DNA from 2 places in the Lichenicola cladoniae genome. Region 1 is predicted to be linked to the other one. Evidence: predicted binding sites of a transcription regulator. Region 1 holds the regulator's gene; the other holds the start of a gene.
The links. Region 1 encodes LexA, which represses DNA repair genes until DNA is damaged. Its sites were predicted from a motif close to TGTTCTANNTANGTTC; they were not measured.
Positions count from the first base shown of each region.

Region 2: HN018_RS21565 (ImuA family protein) is a predicted target of LexA. The motif match lies at 2,051-2,066, and genes of this name have one in related genera.

Region 1 covers NZ_CP053708.1:2,079,586-2,083,660, forward strand. Annotated here, with positions in the region: gene HN018_RS09615 (aminotransferase class I/II-fold pyridoxal phosphate-dependent enzyme) at 1-103, shown strand, start outside; gene HN018_RS09620 (alpha/beta hydrolase) at 100-735, shown strand; gene bioD (dethiobiotin synthase) at 747-2,180, shown strand; gene lexA (transcriptional repressor LexA) at 2,119-2,892, opposite strand; gene HN018_RS09635 (molybdopterin molybdotransferase MoeA) at 3,019-4,075, opposite strand, start outside.
Region 2 covers NZ_CP053708.1:4,745,492-4,749,566, reverse strand. Annotated here, with positions in the region: gene HN018_RS21580 (MFS transporter) at 1-122, opposite strand, end outside; gene HN018_RS21575 (phosphogluconate dehydrogenase C-terminal domain-containing protein) at 159-986, opposite strand; gene HN018_RS21570 (STY0301 family protein) at 1,167-1,493, opposite strand; gene HN018_RS21565 (ImuA family protein) at 2,101-2,862, shown strand; gene HN018_RS21560 (Y-family DNA polymerase) at 2,780-4,075, shown strand, end outside.

The DNA of each region.
Region 1 (4,075 bases):
CCGCATACGGCTCGCCCTGAGTGCCGTGCATGACGAGGCGGCGATCGACCGGATCATCGCGGCGCTAACCGACACATTCGCCGTGACCGGTCGGGCCGGATGAGCGAGACGCCGTTCTTCCTGTTCGCCCATGGCTGGGGTTCGAGCGCGTCCATCTGGGGTCCGATGCGGGCGGCGCTACCGGAAGCACAAACCGCAGTCATCGAGCGCGGATATTTCGGTGCCACGCCATCCTGGCCGACCGTGCCGACCGGCTATATTGGGGTCGGCCACTCGGCGGGCACGCTCGACCTCTTAGGCGACCGTCCGGCGGGCTGTATCGGGTTGATTGCCATCAACGGCTTCAGCCGGTTCAGCCAGGCACCGGACTTCGCGTCCGGGGTGCCGATGCGCGTGCTCGATCGGATGCTGCTGCGGCTTGCGGCGGATCCGGTCGGGACCGTCACCGCCTTCCGGGTCCGGTGCGGAACCGACGGCGGGTTTTCCGGCGCACCGAGGCCGGATCGTCTGGAGCAGGGCCTCCATGCATTGCGGGATCGTGACGCACGCGCGGCGGCGGCGGACCTTAAGCTATTGGCTCTGGCCGGGCGCCTCGATCCGATCGTCTCACCCACGATGACGGTTGCCAGCTTCGACCGGAGCACGATCCTTTGGAACGAAGCCGCCGGTCATCTTCTGCCACTCACCCATCCGGACTGGTGCGCCGGACAGCTGATGAAATTCGCGCGGGCATGAATCGGAGCCGCATGATCGGCCGCAGCTTCGGGCGTGCGGCGACGACCTACGAGTCGAACGCCACGCTCCAGCGACTGGTCGCCGGACGGCTGGCGTTGCGCATCGCCGGGGAGCTTGCTCGCACCCGGTCGATGGGTCCCCTGCGGGTCCTCGAAATCGGCTGTGGCACCGGCCTGCTGACACAGGCGCTGCGCAGACTTCTGCCCGACTCCCTGATCGTCGCCACCGATCTGGCCCCAGCGATGCTTCAGGCCTGTAGTAATGGGATGGGCGATGATCCCCGGCTGCTGATGCTGGCGATGGACGGGGCATTTCCGGCAGTGGCCGGGGGCTTCGACCTGATCTGCTCGAGCCTGGCGCTCCAGTGGTTCGCCGATCCGGCCGGCGCGATCCTGCAGCTGACGCGACTGCTTGCACCGGGTGGACATCTGCATCTCTCGACCCTGGTCGCCGGCAGCCTGTCGGAATGGCGCGATGCGCATCGCAGCGAGGGGCTGGTGGATAGCGGTCCCGAGTATCCCCAGGCGGACCGGCTGCTTCGGGCGTGCGGCGGTCGATGGAATACGGAAACCGTTGCGATCGGCCATCCCACCGGGCTCGCATTCGTTCGCGCCCTGCGCGGCATCGGGGCGCACCAGCCATCCGCCGGGAGTCGGCCGCTCGGGCCAGGCTCGATGCGGCGCGTGCTGCGCCGTTTCGAGGCCGACCACGCGAGCACCGCCTCCTATTGGGTCGCCTACGGCACCATCCTGCAAGCCCCTCGGCGCGGCGTATTCGTGACCGGGACCGACACCGGAGTAGGCAAGACGCTGGTGGCGGCCTGCCTGGTTAAAGCCTGGGACGCCGACTACTGGAAACCGATGCAGACCGGGCTCGACGAGGAACCCGGCGATAGCGAAACGGTGGCTAGGCTGACCGGGATCGATCAGGCGCGTCTGCATCCGCCCGCACTGGCGCTTGGCGCCGCCCTGTCGCCCGAGGACGCGGCTGCCGTCGCGCACGTGGTGTTCGACCCGACCCGGCTCGACCTGCCGGAACAAGCCGGGACGAGGCCGCTGGTGGTCGAAGGGGCAGGGGGAGTGATGGTGCCGGTCGGGGGCGGGCTCTTGATGATCGACCTGATTGCTCTGTTCGGCCTTCCGGTGGTGCTGGTCGCCCGGAGCACGCTTGGGACGATCAACCACACGCTGCTGAGCATCGCGGCGCTTCGGCACCGGGGCATCGCCATCGCCGGCGTCGTTCTCAACGGTCCGGTTTCACCCGGCAACCGCAGCGCCCTCGAACGCCATGGCGGGATCAGGATCCTCGCCGAGATCCCGCTACAGGATCACCTGGACGCGGAGGCGATTGGCCGCCTGTCCAGGCTCATGCCGGCAGCCGGATTTAATAGCGCCGCAGAAGCCCGACCAACCGGCCCTGAACCCGGACGCGGTCGGACGGAATGATACGGGTCTCGTACCGGGCATTCGCCGGCTCCAGCGCCACCGCATTGCCGCGCTGGCGGAGCCGCTTCAATGTCACCTCAGCGTCGTCGATCAAGGCCACGACGATCTGGCCGTTATCGGCGCTGTCGGACCGGCGGATGATGACGGTGTCGCCGTCCAGAATGCCTGCTTCGATCATCGAGTCACCGGCAACTTCGAGGGCGTAGTGCTCGCCGCTGCCGATCAACGCCAGCGGCACTTCGACATGCATCCCGGTATCACGGAGGGCCTCGATCGGCAGTCCGGCCGCGATCCGTCCATAGAGTGGAAGCTGGACTGCACCCACTCCTGGCGCCGCTCGCACTCCGGGAAGCCTCTGGCTGAAATCGCCCTTGATGACGTTGGGCGCAAAGCCCGGCTGCTCCTCGAGCGGAGCCGGCACCGCACCGCCAGCGTCAAGCGCAAGTCCAGTCAGGTCCTGCTCCGGCAGGAACACCGTGATCCCGTCCCGGCCGCCTGTTTCGGGCAGGCGAAGCACTTCCAGTGCGCGGGCCCGATGGTGCCGCCGGCTCAGGAAACCGCGCTCCTCGAGCGCCGAAATCAGCCGGTGGATTCCGGATTTGGATTTCAGGTTGAGCGCGTCCTTCATCTCGTCGAAGCTCGGCGAGAACCCGGTCTCCTTGAGGTGCCGGTCGATGAAGCCGAGCAACTCGTGCTGCTTGCGCGTGAGCATCGTGGTGTCTCCGTCCGCCATGCATGCCCCGTCCCGCACCAGTTCGCGAGCGCATAGAACAAAGCGGCAACTCCAACCGTTCTAGGTTGGTTCTTCCACACAGGTCAAGTGTGTTAGGTCAATGCATTAGATGCCAAGTCGGTCGAGCCGCAGGATCTCGACGTCAGTTCCGGCAGCCGCAGCCGGTGCATGTGGTGCGCGCAGGATCAGCGCCTCGCAATCGGCCAGCCGGCGGAGCATGCCGGAGTCCTGGCGAGAAAACGGTGTCACGACGAACGCGCCGTTGGCGGCCCTGGTCAGCGACGCCCGCAGATGGTCCGCCCGTTGATCGTTCGCCTCGAGCGGCGTGGCCAGGCTGGCATGCTCGCGTTCCAGGCCGCCGGCCGGATCGAAGACGGTCTCACCCGACAGCGCCTGCAGGGCCGGGATCAGGAACAGCAGGCTGCACACAAGCGCCGATACCGGGTTCCCGGGCAGTCCCAGCACCGGGATCCGTGTATCTCCCGCCCCGATATGACCATGCATCAACGGCTTGCCGGGCCGCATCGCGATCTTCCAGAAATCGACCTGGAGCCCACGCGTGGCGAGCGCGGTCTGCACCAGGTCGTAATCGCCGACGCTGGCGCCCCCGATCGTCACCAGCATGTCCATGCCGGCCAGCCCATCGGTCGCGCGGGCTATCGCGTCGGCATCATCCCTGACCAGCGGCAGCAGCACCGGATCGCCGCCCGCAGCACGGACCAGGGCCGCCAGCATCGGCGTGTTCGAGTTGGTGACACCGCCGGGGGGGATCGGCTCGCCGGGCAGCGCCAGCTCGTCGCCGGTAGCCAGCAGTGCGATTCGCGGCCGCCGATGCACCGTGGCCCAGGCATGGTTTCCGGCGGCGGCAACGCCGACATCTCGGGCACCGAGGCGCCGCCCGGCGGGAACCAGCACGTCGCCAACCAAAAAATCCTGTCCCTGGCGGCGAATGTGACGCGCCGGCGTCACCGCCTCCCGGACCTCGACCTGCTGCTCCCGGCGCTCGGCATTCTCCTGGATCAGCACGCAATCCGCACCGTCTGGCATGACGCTGCCGGTAAACAGCCTGACGCACTCGCCAGGGCCGACGGTTCCCGCAAACGGATGTCCTGCCGGGGCCTCGCCAGTCAGGCTCAGGAACGAGCCCGGGACGGTATCGGCA
Region 2 (4,075 bases), 2.1 Mb from region 1:
AATGCCACGAAGAAGCACAGGATCAGGAACGGCAACACGCGCCAGCTGACCTTGCGGATGAGTGCCGCCTCGTCAGCCGGGCTCATCGCCGCCTTTGCGAGCGTTGCCGTCTCTGCATGCATGGTTCTAGGCTAACCCGGTCCTGGAGACGAAGCCGCCTAGGTGATCCGCTCGATGCTGGCAGCGATTTCCGCCGGCTCGAACACCTTCTTCCAGTCGTCGCGCATCAGCGCCGGCTTGCCGAACTGGATCGCCTTGTTGCAGGCGTCGGAGAACACGCCGGGCGTCTCCTCGAAAATCACCGAGGCCAGCACATTGATGTGGCCGAGCAGGAAGTCGCGCGCCGCCTGCTTGTCGACGCCGCGTGCCACCACTTCGTCCATCGCGTCGCGCATCACCACCAGCAGCGTCGCGGCCACCGTCTCGGACAGGCCGGGCTCGAGCAGGGCCATCTGGTCGACGGTGACGCGATGCGACCGCATGACCGGCGCCCAGATCACCTTGGCGATGTCCTCGCCGAGCGTATAGGCGCTATCCGGCCCCTGCATCAGCGCGCTGACGATGTGCTGCTTGGCATGCACACCACCGAAGAAGTCGCGCTTGGCGACAGGATCGGTCTCGTCGTTGAACACCGGCGGATGGCACGGATGGGTGACGAAATAGGTGAGATCGTCGCGCTTCGGCAGGTGTCCGGCGAACGGCGCGGCTGCGTCAAGTGCGACGACCATCGTGCCGGGCTTCAGCTTGTCGATGATGGAGGCGGCAACCCGTCCGATCAGCGTATCGGGAACGGCGAGGATCACCACGTCCGCGCCATCGAGGGCGGTGTCTGCCGGCATGCACTCGATGCCGAGGCCGGAACTGAGGCGCGCCCGGCCGGCTTCACCGAGCTCGACATGGCGCACGTCGAAGGTGGAGCCCTTCAGGTTGCTGGACAAACGATAGCCCATCTTCCCGCCGGCCCCGAACAAAGCGATCGTCGTCACGCAGCTTCTCCTCAAACGTCCGCAGCGATAACATGCTGCTGGTATGACGAGTATACCGATACGCAGGATCTTGCAACTTTGGCATGGTGCCACTGCTGAAAAATGCTCGAAGTCAATGAGTTAGGGTCGAGGGCGACCGGCGGACGTACTCGCCGCACGATTTGCTGTAATATGCAGGCTCTATCGCTTGCAGTATGCCTGGAACGGCTTTTGCCCTGCTTCGCAGACCTTCGCACCAACGACGTGAAGTGTGACGACCTTCATGATTCCCTGGAATTTACACACCAGGAACGGGTCAACGCCGTCGAGACTCCAGCGATCAACTGAACCTGCAGGGACCGGTATCAGATCGGCCATCTGATCAGGTGGACCATCATACAACGATGCGTTCACAAGGGTATGGTCGCTCCCCGCCTCGATGAGGCTGGACGGACAATTTGCAGGTGCTGCACCGGTACAGGCGACAATGGCCAGAAACAGCAAAGGCCAACGAGCACTATTACGCATCGTTAAATCGGTCCCCACTATCTACCGGTGTCCCGTGCAATCTGCATCACTGCCGTATCAACTGCGAAAAAAACTATCCTGATTGACTGGTTGAAAAATTGCCAACAGCCACTCGCCCCCTGCCGGGCCTCTTCAACCACGGTCGCCAGTTGCGGCGCCTGAATGTCCGGCAGTGCACCGCGGACCGCTCCGTATGCAGGGATGTAGTCTGTCGCAGGCCGACGCGAAGCTGATGATCTTGCCATCCAACCGGAACGTCTCGTTGCGCAGCCGATTCCATCCAGGGTTATCAGCCGCGCCGGAGTCCGGACTCGAGGCGAACAGCCGATGGTCCTGAAACGGTTGGCTTCATACGACAGGCCGGTTGCTCGACCTCAAACTTCATGACGCGTACCTGATGAAAAACGAACCGGACGATCCCGTTTCCTGAGACCAACGGGTCGCTTAGGGACAATCCTGAGGATCGAGTTCCGCTCCACAACCTAGAGCGCTGATCCGCCTAGGCTTCCCGGAATAGTAGCACCCAAGGTGCTGAATCAGCCTTCCACAACCGGCCATGTTCACTATACGTTCCCCTATCGGAGCGGCATCGGGCAGGAGGGGGAACATGCAGACGACAAGGATCATGACCCTCCGGGCAGAGGTGGCAGCCCTCGAACGCGGGGCGGCCCAACGGCATGCGGCTGCGTTCCTGCCTTTCGAGCTTGCACCGATCGATCGGCATCTACCCGGGGGTGGCCTGGCCCTTGGGGCGATCCACGAGGTGGCTGGAGCCGGTCCGGAGGTGGAGCATGGCGCAGCGCCTGCCCTGTTCGCTGCGGGCCTGCTCGCACGGTGTCCGGGTCCGGTGCTGTGGATCCACGGCAAGCATGACCTGTTCTCCGAGGGCCTGACCCAGGCGGGTCTCGATCCGGGACGGCTGGTCCTGGTTCACGCGCGGCAGAATGCTCTCCAGGCCATGGAGGAGGGCCTTCGCCATCCCGACCTGGCAGGTGTCGTCTGCGAGCTCGAGGGGCGCCTGGATCTGGTGACCTCCCGGCGCCTGCAGCTGGCTGCAGAGGCGACCGACGTGCTCGGCCTCGTCCTCCGCCGCAGCCGCAAGTTCAATGATCCGGCCCTGGTCACGCCCTCGGCCGCCTCCAGTCGCTGGCGGATCAGCGGGGCTCCATCCCCACCGCCACTGCCGCATGCGCCGGATGTCCAGGGTGTCGGACGCCCTGTCTGGAAACTCGAACTTCTCCGCTGCCGTGGCGCGGAGCCTGCAACCTGGATCGTGGAGGGCTGCGATGCGCAGGGTCATCTCGCTCTGGCTCCCATTCTGGCCGACCGACAGGCTGCGCCGGGATCGCTACACCGCGCTTCCGCCTGATGTGCCGCTCGTTACCCGCGGTCACGACGGCCGACGCATGGTGATCGCCGCCGCAGACGGCGCAGCCCGCCAGCTCGGCCTGAACGCAGGAATGCCGTTGGCCCACGCCCAGGCGATGGTGCCCGGGCTGACGGTGGTGGACGCGACAGAGGCCGAGGATGCCGCAGCACTCGAGCGGCTGGCGGCCTGGTGCCTGCGTCTGTCGCCGATGACGTCGGCGGCGCCGATGGATGCCATCTGGATCGACGCCACCGGCTGCACGCATCTGCATGACGGCGAGCAGCCGATGCTTGATCTGTTGGCCGAGCACCTGCGGCAGGCTGGCTTGACCGGGAAGATCGCCATCGCGGACACGCCCGGCGCCGCGCACGCGTTGGCTCATTACAGCACTGTTCCGGTGACCATAGTGGCTCCGGGCAGCCAGGCAGCAGCCCTCGAGCGACTGCCGGTGGAAGCGCTCCGCATCGACGGCGAGGTCGCGAGTGGTCTGCGACGGCTGGGCATCGAGCAGATCGGGCAACTGGTGGCCACCCCGCGCGGACCGTTGGCGCGCCGGTTCGGCAACCGTCTGCTGATCCGCCTGGACCAGGCCCTCGGCCATGTGCACGAGCCGATACAGCCGGTGCTTCCACCCGAGACGATCACGGTGCGCAGAACGTTCGTCGAGCCGCTCTCGACGGCCGAAGCGTTCGTCGCCGTGATCCTGGTCCTGGTCGGGGAAGCCTGCGTGCTGCTGGAACAGCGTGGCGAAGGCGCCCGGCGGCTCGACCTGGTGTTCGAGCGGATCGATGCCACGTGCCAGGTGGTGCGTATCGGAACCGCACGGCCGGTGCGCGACCTCAGGCACCTGGCGCGACTGCTGGATGAGCGGGTCGAGGAGGTCGATCCCGGTCCGGGCGTCGAGGCGATGCGGCTGGTGCTGCCGCTGGTCGAGCCGTTGTCCTACACGCAACGGGGTGGCGGGCTGGCACCGGGCGAGACGGAAGAGGCCGACCTGTCGGAGCTGATCGACCGGCTCGTAAATCGTCTGGGGCCCGACAAGGTCTACCGGCTCCGCTCGATCGAAAGCGAGGTGCCGGAGCGCTCGCAACAGCCGGTGTCGGTCTACACGCCGCCACCGCCCACGGCAGTCGCGTCCCGCTGGCCAAGACCCGTGCGGCTGCTCGAACGGCCGGAACCGGTCGAGACGCTGGCGATGATGCCGGACCACCCG